Regions from separate parts of the Paenibacillus rhizolycopersici genome, predicted to be linked through region 2. Evidence: riboswitches for the same ligand, from Rfam matches in the RefSeq annotation. Region 2 holds a riboswitch; each other region holds the start of a gene.

Region 1 (5,537 bases), on a different contig from region 2:
TCATTCGCTGGCGTCTGTTTATGTTCAAGCAATACCGGGTCATGACCGAGAATATCGAGGCCTCCTGACCCTAACCAGGCGCAGGAGGCAAAACTCTTAACCTTCCACAACCGATCGGTTGCGCCCCTCTTCCTTTGCCCGATAGAGGCAGCGGTCTGCACGGCGGATTAACTCCTCCGCCTCCATCGGATCAAAGGGAGCAAGGCGATATCCCCCGATGCTGATCGTAACGTATGGCTCCGCCTTGGAGCGTTTATGCTCGACGGCCAGGCTGGCGATCGCTTGACGCAGCCGCTCCGCAGCTTCCAAGGTTTCCTGCGTCTCAAGTCCGGACAGGACGACCACGAATTCCTCTCCCCCATACCTGGCAGCAAAGCCCTGCTCCTGCTTCGCCACACCATATATTGTCCAAGCGATCTCTTTCAAGACGTGATCCCCGCCTTGATGTCCATAATAATCATTATAGGCTTTAAAACAATCGATATCTATGATCAGCAGCGACAGCGCCGTGTTTCGCTCCTCCGGGGAGACCATTTCCCAAGCCAGTATCTCATCAAACCGCCGGCGATTAGGTATCTCCGTCAACCCGTCGAGATTGGTTAACCGAATCAGCTGTTCGTTCGCATGCTCGAGCTGCAAGCCGGATTCCATCAACTGGCGATGCTGCTCCGATAACCGGATAAATAGTCGATTCACTTCATTTACCACTGCACAAATCACGACTGTCGAAGCGATAACCGAATTGATTTTGGCTACATACCACCCCAGAGTAAAGCGCATGCCGGCAAACAGCGTCAGCGTCACGTCCATCAGTAAGGCAAGCATCGCCACCGCCAACCATAAGTGCAACATCGACCATCCTTTGATTCTTCTCCATACCGCCATCAGGGCAAAGAAATTCAAAATCCACAAGACGGGTCCGATCCCTGAGGTGTTTAGTTTGCGGTAATCGTTCTCTTGAATGATGTCAGGCAGCCAGCGATCGCCTAAAGCGGTGAGCTCAAACACGGCAAATACGCTCAACAACGTCAATGTGATACCGGCTGTACCGTAATTGAAAATCATCTCTTTTGAGCTTAATGGCTTGGACCACTTTCGATTCACCCAAGCGTATAACAAGATACCAAAGGAAAATCCGCTATGCCAAAATACCCATAGCCAGCCCGCGGTTTGCCCCCCGGCCCCTATCATCTCCCCCAACCCGCCAAAGAGATCGGGAAAAGTTAATATATGCAAAAACGTCATCAATCCACTATATAAATAGGTGCAGGACAACACGAGCAACGCCGGAAGACCGGAGGCCCGATATTGGCTGTAGATGATGAAGGCCGTTAGCATATCCCCAAAAATCAGCCAGCCGATCGCGGCGGAGAGAAAGGTTTCTGTGGCGGGAAGCGCTGTCATCCCAAATGGCAAAGCCACGAGCGACACGGAGATAATCAGAACACCGATGAGAATGGCCAGCTTCCTTTGCTTGCTGCTGGAAGGAATATCGAAGACTTGAGAAGCAACCTTATAATTACCGTGCATCGATGCGGGGGTTCTCCCTTCTGGATGTCAAACATTGTAGTAGTTCAAACATATTAAATTTTTAATATAGATGCAATCCTTTTATGGATATTTCATTTTTGCATACCCAAAAAAAACAAAAACAGCCGTATTCGCTTTAATGCGAATACGGCTGTGGCTGCTGTCAGCGTCCACCGATTCCGGCGGCGTCCTCGTCTATGCCTTCTTGGCCGACGATCTTTGATCGGAGCTTGGATTACTCAGTTGGGGAAGCATGCGCGTTCCCATGACCATCTCAGACGAGCAAAGCGGACAAGCCGGACTATGTTCAAACGTGAAGTTGTCACGCATCCATCCATTGCAATCGTCGCTCGTGCAGGTCCATACCGGTGTATTTTCCTCAGGAATTTCTTCTAACGTTTTTTTACGGTAGTTCATAATTCCCCTCCTTCAAGGTGAGCGTTCTAACCGGGTGCATAGATGTGGTTCGTCATAGTGCTATATGTACCATCAGAAGCGAGGTTTCCGAATGTTAACCTCATGAATGATCTTTGAGTAGAAAAACTGCCCTCAATGCGAGAACGCATTAAGAGCAGTTTCTGGCTAGCTTACAGTTTTACAACGTTTTCGGCTTGAGGGCCGCGGTTGCCTTGAACCACGTTGAATTGTACGCGTTGGCCTTCGTCGAGGGTTTTGAAGCCTTCGCCAGTGATCGCGCTGAAATGAACGAATACGTCATTTCCGCCTTCCACTTCGATGAAGCCAAAACCTTTCTCAGCGTTAAACCATTTTACTGTTCCGGTTTCCATAGGGGAATACCTCCTGTTTAAAGATTAACATGATTCATTTTTTTAACAGAAGTCGCTCAAAAGGGCTGACCCTTATGAACATGCACCACTTGTATAAAAAAAATTCACACATTGAAAAAAGTTCCAGGTTTTAAATAGTGACACTCTTTTCAATGGGTGAATGATCTTCTTTCTAAAACACGAGATGAACTTATTATATCCTTTTGCCAGATAAAAAGCAAATCCCCTATTTTTGCAAACCTGTTCGGAAAGACTGGACAAATGCGGCAAGCGAAAACTATAATGACAGTTGTAATCTGCAGTCATACTGTTCAGGGGTGCTGGAATTGGCCGGCTGAGAGTGTATCCCTCAAAGATACTGACCCTTTAACCTGATCTGGATAATGCCAGCGTAGGGAGCTATACTATATGGATATGAACTCGTTATTCATTTCATTTCCATTGCCTATCGCGTCCCGGATCCGGGACGTTTTTTTGTATCCGAAATTTGGATTGCGCTTAAGGTCGCATTTCCAGGGTTATACCAAGAACAAAGCTGCGGAAATTTAAACAATCGAAGGAGAGAATGTGTCGTGAAAGTTCAACTACGCACCGTGCTGGCGCTGTTCCTCGGCTGTATGCTGCTAATTCTGTCTGCCTGCGGCGGAGCCAACGGAAATAGCGCGGGCAAGGCTGCTGCAGGAAACCAAGGCGGGCAAAATGCCGAGAATGCCGCGCCTAACCAGGCGACCGGCGAAGAGCTGCGCAGCGTCAAGGTTGTGCTCGACTGGAGCCCTAACACCAATCATACCGGCCTTTACGTCGCTAAGGACCAAGGGTATTTCGCCGAGGAAGGGCTGAATGTGGATATCCTCCTTCCCGGCTCCGGCGGCGCTGAGGCGATGGTTGCCTCCGGGGAGGTCCCGTTTGGCGTCAGCGTACAAGAGAACGTCACCCAAAGCCGGCTCCAAGGCGTCCCGCTTGTATCCATCGCCGCAATCATTCAGCATAATACATCCGGCTTTGCTGCACCTGTTGCCAAGAATATCAAGACACCTAAGGATTTTGAGGGCAAAGCCTACGGCGGATGGGGGTCTCCTGTGGAAGAAGCGGTCATTAAATCCATTATGGACCTGCAGGGCGCCGATGTCGGCAAGGTAAAGTTCCTCAACATCGGGGATGCCGATTATTTTACGGCCGTGAAGCGGGATATCGACTTCGCCTGGATCTTCTACGCATGGACCGGCATCGAAGCCGAACTGCGGGGTGAACCGCTGGATATGCTTTACGTTAAGGACTTCTCCGAACAGCTTGACTATTATACGCCGGTGCTTGTCACCAACGAGAAGACGATCAAGGACGACCCGGAGCTCGTGAAGGCGTTTATGCGAGCGGTGTCCAAAGGTTATGATTATGCAATCGCCCACCCTGAGGAGTCGGCGCAAATTTTGCTCAAGGCTGTACCGGAACTCGACAAGGACCTGGTAGTTGCCAGTCAAAAATGGCTGAGCCCGAAATACAAGGACGACGCTCCGCGCTGGGGCGAACAGAAGAAAGAAGTATGGCAGAACTACTCTGATTGGATGCATGAGCGCGGCTTGCTGGAGAAACCGCTTGAGGTCGATGCCGCTTTCACGAATGCGTTCTTGCCGGGCGAATAACTCCCTGAAATTATGCTTTCAACCAATTTCCATTTTCGAAAGGATGAACAAATCGATGCCAAACGCACTTTTAAGCATTCAAATCATTCCAAAAACGCCAAATGGCGAAGATGTGATTCCGTACGTAGACCGGGCCATTGAAGTGATTCAGGCTTCCGGGGTGAAATATCAGGTCAATCCTCTGGAGACCACCATGGAGGGGGAACTCGACGAGTTGCTGGCCATCGTAAAGAAAATGAATGAGGCTGTCATCGAGTTTGGCAGTACAGGCATCATTTCGCAAATCAAAATCTCGTATAACCCCAAAGGCGTCAGCATGGATAAGCTGATTGAAAAATATCGGCCATGAATCTCCGCAGCCTTTGGCACAGCATCTGGCCGCCCCTTGTGGCGGTCATGCTGTTTTTGCTGATTTGGCAGGGCGCCACCGCCTGGTTTCACATCGAAAAATGGATCCTCCCCAGCCCGGTCGATATCGGGCGTGAAGCGGCCGCAGGTGCGGCCAGTTTAGGGGAACACACGCTGGCAACACTGCGGCTGATGCTGATTGGTTTTGCCATTGGAACGCTCGTGGGCTTGTTGATGGCGTTTGTCCTCCATTATGTCCCGTTTCTTAAGGCGTCGTTGTATCCGTTGATCATCTTGAGCCAAAACGTGCCGACCATCGCGCTGGCCCCGCTGCTCATGATTTGGTTTGGGTTCGGGATCCTACCGAAGATCATCGTCATTACGCTCGTCTGCTTCTTCCCCGTTGCGGTGGCGACCATGGACGGACTGAGCCGCACGGATCGCGCGATGCTGGATTATATGCGGATGATCGGTGCGTCCAAGGCGGATATCTTCCGCAAGCTGGAGGTGCCCTACGCGATCCCCTCGATCATGTCCGGGGTTAAAATCGCCGCAACTTACAGCGTCATGGGTGCGGTCATCGCCGAATGGATCGGTGCGGACAAAGGAATCGGCTATTATATGATGCTGCAAAAAGCGTCGTTCCGCACAGACAAAATCTTCGTCGCCATCGCGATCATCGTAGCGATCAGCCTGGCGATGTTCGCCTGCGTTGCTCTTTTGGAAAAATGGCTTGTCCGCTATAAACCGTCGAACGACCGGAGTTAACGCAGCTTACAGAAAGGGTGGCTCGGTTATGAGTGAAAAATCAACGATATGGGATCTGGCCGTACCGGCGCTCGAGGTCCGGCAGATCCATAAAACATTTCGCGACCGGCGACGGGAAGTCCCCGTACTGCGCAATATCTCGCTACGGGTGCCTGCCGGCGAATTCGTGTCGATGATCGGCCCATCCGGCTGCGGCAAAAGCACGCTGTTTCACATTATCGGTGGGTTGACGGCCCCGGAACAAGGGGAAGTCCTACTTCAGGGGCGCCCGGTTACCGGTCAACGCGGGCATATTAGTTACGTGCCGCAGCAACCCGCGCTGTTCCCCTGGCGGACGATTGAGGACAACGTCGTTTTGGCGCAGGAAATCGCCGGAACCAGAAGCCGCAGCGATCGTAAGGAAATCCAACATTGGCTTGAAAAAGCCGGGCTAGGCGGTTTTGAACGAGCTTACCCCCATATG
Region 2 (5,537 bases):
TCGGCACCGTGCCGAACGGCGGCCTCCGCTTCGGCGAGCGTGTGCGCGGAGACGCCGAGGATGCGGTCGCCGATCCGGGCGCGGACCCGCACGGCCGCTTCGTCCTCCTGGCCGACGTGAACGCCGTCGGCTCCGATCGCAAGGGCCAGTTCCACGTCGTCATTGACGAGGAACGGCACACCACGCTGGCGGCATGCGCCTTGCAGCTGGACGGCGAGTTCCCGCAGCGGAGCCCCGGTGAGCGCGCCCGGCCCTTTCTCGCGGAATTGCACGAGCGTGACGCCGCCGGCAAGCGCCTCTTCCAGCACCCGCAGCGGCTCTATACAGCAGTTCGTGCTGCCGATGACCAGATAAGTCCGCAGCAGTTGGCGCATGCGGGCTGCCTCGATGCGACCGCTTCCGCCACCGTCGTTCATCGGGATACTCCTTGTAAGCGACGGTAAGCAAAATGGTTCGTCGGCCCATGCCCATGCCCCAGCTCAAGCCCGTGCTCGATCGCCGCTTGAATAAAGGCCCGGGCGGTCCGTACCGCGTCTAGAGCCGGTAAGCCTTTGGCTAACCCCGCTGTCAGCGCAGCCGAGAAGGTGCATCCCGTGCCATGTGTATGTGGCGTGGGAATTCGCCGTCCGACCAACTCCGTGAAGGTCGACCCGTCATAGTACAAATCAACAACCCGATCGCCGTTCTCGGTGTCGTGGCCGCCCTTGATTACGATCTGCCGCGACCCGTACGCGCAAATACGTTTGGCCGCTTCGCGGCGATCCTCCATGGTGCGGATCGACAGGCCGGACAACACCTCCGCCTCCGGGAGGTTAGGCGTAACGATGAAAGCCAGCGGCAGCAATTGCTCGCGCAGCGCTCGCACCGCTTCCGGCTGGAGCAGAGAAGCGCCACCCTTGGCAACCATTACCGGGTCGACCACCACTTGAGTCCAGCCAAAGGCACGAATCTGGGCGGCAACCGCCTCAATGATTTCCGCGCTGAACAGCATGCCGGTCTTCAGCGCATCCACCCCGAGGTCGGAACCAACCGCTTCGATTTGCTCCGCCGCCGCTTCCGGGGGCAGCGGGTAGACGTTCGTCACGCCCAGCGTGTTCTGAACCGTCACGGCAGTGATAGCCGACATGCCGTAAACGTCCAGCTCCTGGAACGTTTTGAGGTCGGCCTGGATGCCGGCCCCGCCGCCGCTGTCCGACCCGGCAACCGTCAGCACCTTGGAGATCCGGCTCATCCGACCCACCATCCGCCGGCGCCTGTCGCCTGCATTTCACGCACTGCCGCGTGGCCCTTGAGCGAATGCGGATGAAGCTTCGCCAGCTCGTCAAGGAACGCGATCTGGAAGCTGCCCGGTCCGGCGGCAGCCGTCCGCTCGGCGGCGCGGGACGCGGCGGCGCCATAGAACGCTAGCCCGGCGGTACCGGCCAGCAGCAGATCGCGCTCCACCGCGGCGAAGGCTCCCAGCACCGACGTGAGCAAGCAGCCCGTGCCGGTCACCTGGGTCAGCAGCGCGTCTCCGCCGCTGACAAACCGGCACTGCAGCCCGTCGGTGATGACGTCTTCACGGCCGGTAATCGCCACGACCGTGTTCAACGCCCGCGCGGCCCGTACCGCGAGTTCGGCCGCCTCGTCCCCCGCGGTGTCGCCGGCATCAACCCCCTTGATCTCGCGGGTTTCCCCGACGAGATGGGCGATCTCCGCCGCATTGCCGCGCAGGAGCGACACCTTTACCTCGCGCAGGATACGCAGAGCCGATTCGGTGCGGAAGGCGGTCGCCCCCGCACCGACCGGGTCAAGCAACACCGGCACGCCATGAGCGTTCGCCGACCGGCCGGCGAGGATCATCGCTTCGACCTGCTGCGTCGACAACGTGCCGATGTTCAAGACGAGGGCCCCGGCGATCTTGGCCATATCAGCCACCTCCTCGGGTGCATAAGCCATGACCGGCGAAGCGCCAAGGGCGTACAAGCCGTTTGCGGTAAAATTCGTGACGACAACATTGGTCATGTTATGCACGAGGGGTTTCGTTTTTTGCACCTTTTCCAGCACATCGGACAAATCTTTTTCCATTAAGCTCATGTTTTCAACCTCTCTTTCGATCATTTGGATGAATGCGAAATCATCGGCATCGCAACCGGCCAGTCTTCCTGCCGGTAAGCCATATCCCAAAAGAGATATTCCAACTGGCAGCTTTGCAGAAAATGATCGGCCATCCTTTGCCGCTCTTCCTCCCTGGCTGTATCCGCCCATCGGTCTAACGCATGGATAAACTTCTCCGTCACATCCCCCGAAAGACGCCCGTAAAAATCAATCCACTCATAAAACGGATGGTCCGATGTCGGCTGCACTTCTGCCAGCAGCTTTTGGCCGATCTCCAGATAGGTCCAAGGGCAGGGCAATAACACGGCATAGATCTCGCCCAAACTCCCTTCGTGGGCCACCGTCAACATATGACGGATATAATGATGCGCCGAGGGTGCAAGCGGGTACCCCTGCAACTCTTCAAAATTCACTCCGGCGGCCTGGCAAAAAATCTGATGGGGTTGAACTTCACGGTTTAAAATATACGCGATCTGTTCGTTGAACATCGCGATCTCCTCTCGGGTCCGGCTTTTGGAAATCGCGATACCGTAAATCCGCATATAGGCGTTTAAATATTCGTAATCCTGCTTAACGTAATGAATGAGCTGCTCTTTCTCCAGTTGTCCCCTTGCGATGCCTCTGACGAACGGATGATCGAATATGGCTTGATAGATCCCGTCCGCCTGACGTCGCAGCTCCTGCGTAAACCCCATCGTCTCCACCTCCCAATATATTGAACTAGGAAATCCCCTGAGAAGACGACGACAAACGACCTGTTAACAGAGCGCGCAAAAAAGCCGCTCCGTAGAGGGAGCGGCTCGATCAAGTCCTAGGCTGAGATACGACAACCTGAGCACTATTCACATGGGGGCCGACTCCACTTTCCTACGCTAGTATGAACTAGATCAGGTTCAAAGGGTCCAAGATGGTCTCTTGTCTCAGCCGTTTACGGCGCCCCTAGTGGATTTCCTATGCAATTCACCTATTACTCTACCGATCCCTGCCTGGATTGTCAATCCCGTCCAGCGAAAGATCGTTGGATCACTTGCTTCTCTCGTCTACACCATCCCCGGAATGCTGCATAGCATAACTATCAGGGAACTGTCTTGTAAACCGGTTCCTCAGGATAAGTAACCGGATCCCATCCAGCTAAGGAAGGTTAGGCCATGAATTCAGCCGGAAAAAGCAAATCCTCGTCCTCCAACAAGAAAAATGGCAAAAAGGGCGGTTTCCGGCCAAAAACCCCGGAATATACCGTAGCTGCGCTGCTTCTTTCCGGTAAACTTCGCGTGGATTCCGTCCAGTTATACCGTAACGCAACCATGTATGTCTCCCTTGTTGGCGAATACAAAACGATCAGCAGCGATGTAAACGCCGACAAATTGCTGAACTTTCTCAACGAGAATGGAGATATGACCATCAATGACATCATCAATGCCATGAAGAAAAAAGCGGACAATTCCTCCTGAACCCGCTCTTCATTTGAAAGATTCGGGTGGGAGGATCGCTCGCTTTACATCATAACCTAGATGCGGGGGTTTACTACAATGAGTGAATTTGACGGCGAAGGCTTCTCGGAACTCATCGTAATCATCATTCTGGTCGTTCTGTTCTTCTACGGTTCCAACGATATCGAAACGCTGACGGGCGCCCCGACTTCCGATTAACGTCGAAGGCGACCCACAGCGTTCTCTCGTTATTTCAACTGCAAACGAATCGTTTTGATTTCATACGGTGACATCGACAACTCAAGCTCCGCAGCTGAGGAGGATTCTCCTAAAGGCCGTTCCATCATGTCGGTTTCTTGCCAGGAAATCACCGGCATCCCGAAATGGAAGCGAACGCGGCCTCGGCCTCCCTTGTATTCATGCAAACGAACGATCAAGCCGTCGCCGTCTTCCGCTTTTTTCACGGCATCAATGACGACGTCCGCACTTCCACTCGTTTGGAGCAGTGAGAATGAAGACGAGCGCGCCTGGCCCATCGTGGCGTAAACCGGCTGATTTAGCAGCGTTGCTGCCTGTACGGTACCACCTTCGGACCAATGCCCCTCGTGAGGATACAGCGTGTACGTAAACTCATGCTCGCCGCGATCCGCTTGCGGATCCGGATAAGTCGCCGATTTCAGCAGCGACAGCCGAATCACATGGTCCTTAATGTCGTGGCCGTATTTGCAATCATTCAGCAGGCTGACCCCGTACCCGTGCTCTGACAAATCGACCCATTGATGACCGACCGTTTCAAAACGAGCAAGGTCCCAAGAGGTGTTCCAATGCGTCGGTCGCTTGACGTTTCCGAATTGGATATCGTAAGTAGCTTCCGTAGCCCGTACGTCAACTGGAAAAGCGACCTTCAGCAGTTGCTGACGCTCCTGCCAATCAACTTGAGTCTGGAAGTCAATCCGCCGGTTGTTGCCATACAGAATCATCTCTTGGCGGATCGTCGAGTTCATATAAGTCCAAGTAAAGCTAACGACGGCGCGCAGCGAACCCGTCAAGACTTTACAGTCCTGTAGCTGTTCGACCTCGCGTTGTTTCTCCTGGTAGAACACATCGATGTCCCAAGCCTCAAACATTTTCGGCTTATCTTCGAACACCTGAAGTACGTTCCCCCGTTCGCCCGGCGCCAGCACTTCGCGGCCGGCTTCCCGATCAAAGATCGAGATTAGCTGCCCGCCATCATTCCACTCGATGTTATAAATCGGGGTTTCGATTCCGTTTGGCCGTGTTTTAAAAGGTTCATCTGGTGTGAGATCAACCTGTTCGTCCTTGCTGCGTTCAATCGTCACAAAGCCAAGCGGCGGCACGTTCTCTACTTGCACCCACACCGTCTTTCCGTCGAATTCGGATTTCAGCTCTACCCCGCCTGCTTGAACCCACTTTGCTCCCTCAGCTTGCCCCTCCAAAGCAACCAAGCCGGTAAAAGGCCAGGAGGACGGATTCCATACGGTGTACGAATCCCCCGCGTCGTTCGTCAAGGCTTGAATGGCTTGCTCGCGGCAGGATTCCAACAGCGATTCGGCCAGCGCGTACTCCAGCTTGGAATCGCGGTACACCTCTGGAATGGACGAGCCTGGAATGATGTCGTGGAATTGGTTGCGCAGGATCGTTTTCCAGCTTTCGTCCAACTTCGCTTTCGGATAAGCCTCCCAGTCTCCTTCCGCGAGCAGCGCCTGCAGGCTGAGCAACCATTCGGTGTCCCGGGACAACAACTCCAGTTTGCGGTTCATCTTTTTGTTGTACGCTTGGCTGGTGTAGGTTCCTCTATGGTATTCCAGGTACAGCTCACCGTCCCAGGTATGAACATAGCGATCCGCCGCCCCAACGGTCTCTTGCAGCTTGGCGAAAAATTCGTCCGCCCGGCCGGTCGTTACCCTCGGAAGGCCCGGCATTTCGTCGAGCCGCCGCCGCAGCTCCAGATGCTCGCGATTGACACCGCCGCCTCCATCCCCATAACCG
Region 3 (5,537 bases), on a different contig from region 2:
GCGAACGTGTTTGCTGCGTCCTGGCCGAAGGTCGGCTCATCGAGCAACAGCAGCCGCTGCTCGCGCACCGCCGCCGCGGCCACGCTGAGGCGCCGTTTCTGGCCCAGCGACAACTGATAAGGATGACGACCCTCCAAGCCGGTTAGGCCAAATCGATTCAAGCACTCCGCCACCCGTTCGCGGATGGCTTCAACACCAAGTCCGTCTTCCCGTAGGGAAAAGGCCACTTCATCCGCCACCCGATCCGCGACGAACTGGAATTCGGGATTTTGGAAAACGAATCCGATCTCGCGAGCAGACCGCTCCAGCTGCCGTTTACGGGAACGGCGGCGCAGCTTCCCCGTCTCCATCCGCTTTCCCTGGAGCACGTACGTGCCCTCTGCCGGAAGCAGACCGATCAGGCTAAGCAGCAACGAGCTCTTCCCTGCACCATTGGGTCCCGTGACCGCGATCCAATCGCCGGGATACACGGCAGCTTGCCCGACTTCAATGACCGGACGTCCTTGCCGAAATCCGCGAAAATCCTTCAACTCCACCATGACGGGCCCATTCGCCTCCCGGACATTCTCCGTCGGCTCAAGCAAGCGACGGCCGCCTTCCGAGGCCAAGTATTCCTCCCACACGCCAGGATACCAAATCCCAAACTCCACAAGAGCGGAACGATACGTGTCAAACACCACCTCCGGTGCGCCTTCGCCGAGTACCCGTCCGTCCGGTCCGAATAACACGACCCGGTCAACAAGTCCTTGCGCCGTCAATTCTTCGATCCGATGCTCCACGATCATTAAGGTCCGCCCCTCGGCTACCTTGGCGATCGCTTGCCAGATTTGCTCGCGCCCCAGCGGGTCCAGCAGGGCGGAAGGCTCGTCGAGCAGCAGCACCTCCGGATCGCCCAACAGGATCGAAGCGAGCGCTAATCGCTGTTTCATCCCCTGGGACAGCGAATCGATCGACACGTGGAGCTCGGGCAAATCGAGGCCCACCTCAGCCAAGGCGGCTTCCATCCGCGCGGACATCTCGGGCTGCGGTATGCCGAGGTTTTCCAGGGCAAAGGCTAGCTCCTCGTCAACATAAGGCATACAGAATTGGGTCTCGGGGTCCTGAAACAGGAAGCGCCACGATGTCGGGAGCTGCTGCGCGGACGTCCGCATCGGGATTTCCACCAAGTCCGGGATGATGCCGGACAAGACCTGAAGCAGCGTCGATTTCCCGCATCCGCTGGGGCCCAATAGCAGCACATGTTCTCCGCGCACAACCGAGAAATCCAAATCCTTGAACACGAAATCGGCTTCACCGGGGAACTTCAACCGCAGCCCCTGCACCTCTGCGGCCGCCATGTCCTTCCGCATCAGTCGTTCAGCGCCGCGTAGTCCTTCGGATCAACCGGCCGCAGCAGGGTGGTGACTCCTGTCGCTTCTACGGCTTTTACCACGGCGTAAGCGAAGTAACCGCAGATCAGCGCAGAGCTGACCGCGCGCATGGCATATTTGGCAGTCAAGAGCCAAGGCTCATAATCCTGCACGTAGCCATAGAAGAAATCCGGAATCACCGATCCAACAGCGGCCCCAATTCCGGCCAGCGCTGCGACGGAGCCGGAGAACTTCCGGTATCGGAACGCGGCGAATACCAGTTCCGCTCCCAAGCCTTGCAGCACGCTGTATAGAACGAGCTGAATGCCCCATTCGCTGCCGAACAGAATCTCCACATGGGCCGCCGCAATCTCGGCAATCAACGCTACCCCCGGTTTACGAATCAGCAGGAATACCAGTGTTGCGGCCAGGAACCACATCCCGTACACCAGTTCATCCGCCTGGAAGAACAGGGGCGAGAACAAATTGTACACCGAACTCCAGAAGTGGTACACCACGCCAAGCACAAGCGAGACCAACACCGTTACCAACAAGTCGCTTAGCTTCAAACCGCGGCCCATTTTTTTCTGAATAACCTCCGACATTTCCATCTCTCCTCTTGATTCCTCAATTTAAATTCCCATCGCATACGTAAAAAAACCGCCTGAATAAGCTCAGACGGTGGTCAGGTCACGAGGTGCGTAAAAAACGCAAGACATCCCGGACGATCGATTCTCTACGCTGGCATTATCCAGATCAGATTAACGGTCCGCGGCGCCATATGCCGCTATCTCAGCCTGATTTGCTCAAGCCCCCGTATCCCTATGCGATTGTTATTAACATACACCAACCTAGCCTCGGCATCAAGCATCAATTTGTACAAATTTGTCATCCGGGGTTACAGGCCGCTGTATTGATTTCGGCCCTGTTCTGTGTCAAGATTAGCGGAAGTGGCAACGAATTCATCAAACCAACGCAGCACTAACGGACAGACTAGGAGGATGCTATTTGGCCGCGAAATGGATGAAATGGATGACGGAACTCTCCTCCCGAAAATGGCTATCCCGATGGATGGGCAAGTTCTCCCATTCGGGCTTGAGCCGGGCGATGATTCCTTTTTTCGCCAAATCCTACGGCATTCCGCTCCATGAAGCGGAGAAGGAGCTTCGGGAATACCGGACACTGAATGAGTTCTTCACCCGAAAATTAAAACCAGGCATGCGCCCGCTGCACGCGGAGCCAGGGACGATGATCAGTCCGGTGGACGCCCTAATTACCTTTATGGGCGAGGTCCAAACCGGCACGATTCTGAACGTCAAAGGACAGGATTACACACTTGACGAGCTGCTGTCGCGCTCCCCCCGCGTAGAAACGTACAAACACGGTTATGCCCTTGTCCTTTATCTTAGTCCTACTGATTATCACCGAATTCATGCGCCCGTGACCGGGAAAAAGTTGGAAAGCGAGCATGTGAAGGGCCGGGTCTACCCCGTGAACGACTTCGGCATGCGCCACATGAAGAAGGTCTTATGCCGGAATGAACGCCTGATTACTTATATTTCCCACAGTTGCGGAGAGATCGCCCTCATCAAAGTGGGAGCCATGAACGTCAGCAGCATCCAATACACGGACCCCTCGGCCAAAAGCTGGGAACAAGGCGACGATCTTGCTTACTTTGAATTTGGATCCACTGTCGTCCTTCTCACCCAGAATGGAACCTTCACCCCTCTGCCCGGTCTCGAGCCCGGTCGGAAGGTAAGGATGGGTGAAGCGCTAGGCCACTTCAAACCCGCAGGAAAATGCTAATGGCTTGCTGAAGCCGCCGGTTTCTCTCCCGGCGGCTTTTCTCCGTTATTGCACCGTGATGCTGCCGATGGATGTCTCTAACGCGACCAGCGGCCCTCCGCCGCCCCTCTCACTGCTTCCTTCCGGCACCCCATGAATTGCCCCAAGTTCGCTTCTCGTTTCCAGATCGCAGGCTACTGATGGATCCAGCGTCGCTGTGATGCTGCCGACATCGGCTCTAGCCTGTAACCGGCTGCCGGAGTCCATCGCGAGAATACCTAGATTCAAGCTGCCGGTTGCCGTAGTGATCGAGGATTCGCCCGACAAACGGGCGTCTTCGACCTTGATTGACCCGACATCGCCAGTCAGCCGATACGTTCCCGTCAGCCCGCTCGCCGTGATTTCGCCGACATTGTTCGTAACTTCGAACTCTTGGATCCCGGCAGGGACCTCTACGACATAATCGATGCGGAATTCGGTAAAATGCAGCTCCTTCTGAGCCCAATCCCACAGGTTTTGATCGGATTTACCCTTGGCGTGTACGCGCACCTGGGCAACGTTCCCCTGAGGGATGACCGAAACCTCACTCTGTTCGAACAACCGATCCAGCTTTTCCGAGCGTGCGGGCAGGTCAGCTGCCTGGATGGTCGCTCTCACCACGATTTGATCGGAAGTACCCTTCTTTATCTCGAGACGACCCACGGCATTCTCCAACTGCAATTTACCGGTGGTGCCGATTTCCCCTGTCGTCGAAAGCTCGTGTGAGCGTCCCGTAAACGTCAGATCGTCCTTCCACTCCCCGGCGGCCAACGCCACCGACTGCTGTACGGATGCCGCAGTATCGCTGAGCGATTGACTCACCGAATCGACGGTGTTTCCCACCGTCTGCTCCCATTGCTGCTGCAGCGTTTGTTTCTCGGCCGGGCCGCAGCCAGCGGCTAGGGCCAACAGCACGGCCGATGCCGCTAACCACGCGATTTTGGATGTAGGTTTCATGAAATAGGTTTCCTCCTTAAATTTCCACCTATCCTGAATTATACCGAGTTGATCCGGAACAACCACAGGCGTGGGACCGGTTCGCTTCCTAGACTTTGGTCAAGGAAAGTTCAGCTTTACGTACGCAGTTAAGCAAAAAGCCGCCGAAGCTTAAGCTCGGCGGTGAACGGAAACGGAATTCGTAAGTGTTGGGTTGTTGGGCATATCCCGACTAACGAATTTCCGATGGGCTTTTTCCCGTATATTGTTTGAACTGACGGCTGAAGAAAAAGATGTCCCGGTAACCCAACGCGTCGGCAACCTCGGTTACATTCATGCCGGCATGCAGCAGCAGATGCTGTGCCCGGTCGATTCTGGACTTGATAATGTAGGACTGTACCGACATCCCGATGATTTCCTTAAACTTGATGGAGAAATACCGCGGGGACAAGCCTGCCCGAGCGGCTAAATCCTGCACCTTGTGCGGCAACCCCGGGTGCTGCAAGACGTAATTGGCCACCTCATGGATGACTTCATGCAACTGGTTGCTGACCTTCTTCTCCATCGGCACCTGGCGTTCTTCACGCAGCAAATGGATCAACAGCTGCTTGAGAATCAGCTGCGCCTCTTCTTCGGCAGCATACGCCTTCATTAAGAATAAACGGACGTAGCGAGACAGCATGTATTCGAAATCCAACGTATCCTCCAGCACACGATAAGAGCCTGGGACTTCCATCACGGACTCATGGACGTCGAAATGGATATACGTCAGCACCAGCGGACGCTGCGGATTATGCGTGGCACTCGTATGATCCCCTTTGCGAAACAGAAAACAACTGCCTTTGCTGACCGGAATAGGCTGGTCGTTCAGGACAACCGTACCTTCTCCACTCCAAACATAGAACAGGTCGTAGTTCTGCAGCGGCTTCTCCCGTTTGTGCCATTTCCACCCGGGTTCGCAGACGATTTTGGCGAATGCCGGCTTCAATTCGAATGAAGACGGTGAAACGTGAAGCATTGTCCTTCCCTCCCAAAAAAAATTCCTAACGGCACCTTTTTCTGCCTCATCCATGCAAGGTTCGCGCTACACCTCAATCAAAGACAAGCTATTCACCTCTATTATACCCTTAAAGCCTATGGGTTTGAATATCTTCCCAAGCCGCTTTCATTCGAAATACACCTTCAATGAGCATCTTATCGTCCAAATGGGAAAAAGCAAAGCAGGCCGCAGGCGCTCCTGGCGTGATTTGGTAGGCGGCAGCATCTCGAAAATGGACGCCACGGGCAGCGGCGGCCTCGCGAAAAGCGTTGTAATCCTCCGGTGTGCGGCGCCATTCGGCGTACAGCAGCAATCCGGCATCGGCAGGGCGGAGGCGGAAGACTCCGCCCAGCTCGCGTTCCAGGCAGCGGCGGAACGCCTCCTGTTTG

The links. Region 2 has a riboswitch for thiamine pyrophosphate ahead of tenA (thiaminase II). Riboswitches for the same ligand answer to the same signal wherever they lie in the genome.
Region 1: linked by a shared signal. The riboswitch ahead of IM700_RS02710 (ABC transporter substrate-binding protein) and the one ahead of tenA (thiaminase II) in region 2 are both predicted to bind thiamine pyrophosphate.
Region 3: linked by a shared signal. The riboswitch ahead of IM700_RS10485 (ECF transporter S component) and the one ahead of tenA (thiaminase II) in region 2 are both predicted to bind thiamine pyrophosphate.

Annotation. Positions count from the first base shown of each region.
Region 1 covers NZ_JADCNN020000002.1:82,195-87,731, forward strand. Annotated here, with positions in the region: gene IM700_RS02690 (CcdC family protein) at 1-68, shown strand, start outside; gene IM700_RS02695 (sensor domain-containing diguanylate cyclase) at 97-1,530, opposite strand; gene IM700_RS02700 (cold-shock protein) at 1,726-1,947, opposite strand; gene IM700_RS02705 (cold-shock protein) at 2,118-2,318, opposite strand; TPP riboswitch at 2,622-2,734, shown strand; gene IM700_RS02710 (ABC transporter substrate-binding protein) at 2,891-3,958, shown strand; gene IM700_RS02715 (MTH1187 family thiamine-binding protein) at 4,014-4,307, shown strand; gene IM700_RS02720 (ABC transporter permease) at 4,304-5,074, shown strand; gene IM700_RS02725 (ABC transporter ATP-binding protein) at 5,103-5,537, shown strand, end outside.
Region 2 covers NZ_JADCNN020000005.1:80,846-86,382, forward strand. Annotated here, with positions in the region: gene thiE (thiamine phosphate synthase) at 1-416, opposite strand, end outside; gene thiD (bifunctional hydroxymethylpyrimidine kinase/phosphomethylpyrimidine kinase) at 413-1,231, opposite strand; gene thiM (hydroxyethylthiazole kinase) at 1,228-2,076, opposite strand; gene tenA (thiaminase II) at 2,097-2,792, opposite strand; TPP riboswitch at 2,945-3,048, opposite strand; gene IM700_RS07430 (hypothetical protein) at 3,246-3,548, shown strand; gene IM700_RS07435 (alpha-mannosidase) at 3,776-5,537, opposite strand, start outside.
Region 3 covers NZ_JADCNN020000007.1:216,916-222,452, reverse strand. Annotated here, with positions in the region: gene IM700_RS10490 (ABC transporter ATP-binding protein) at 1-1,349, opposite strand, end outside; gene IM700_RS10485 (ECF transporter S component) at 1,349-1,954, opposite strand; TPP riboswitch at 2,066-2,177, opposite strand; gene asd (archaetidylserine decarboxylase) at 2,358-3,155, shown strand; gene IM700_RS10475 (hypothetical protein) at 3,201-4,130, opposite strand; gene IM700_RS10470 (helix-turn-helix domain-containing protein) at 4,342-5,127, opposite strand; gene pdxR (MocR-like pyridoxine biosynthesis transcription factor PdxR) at 5,237-5,537, opposite strand, start outside.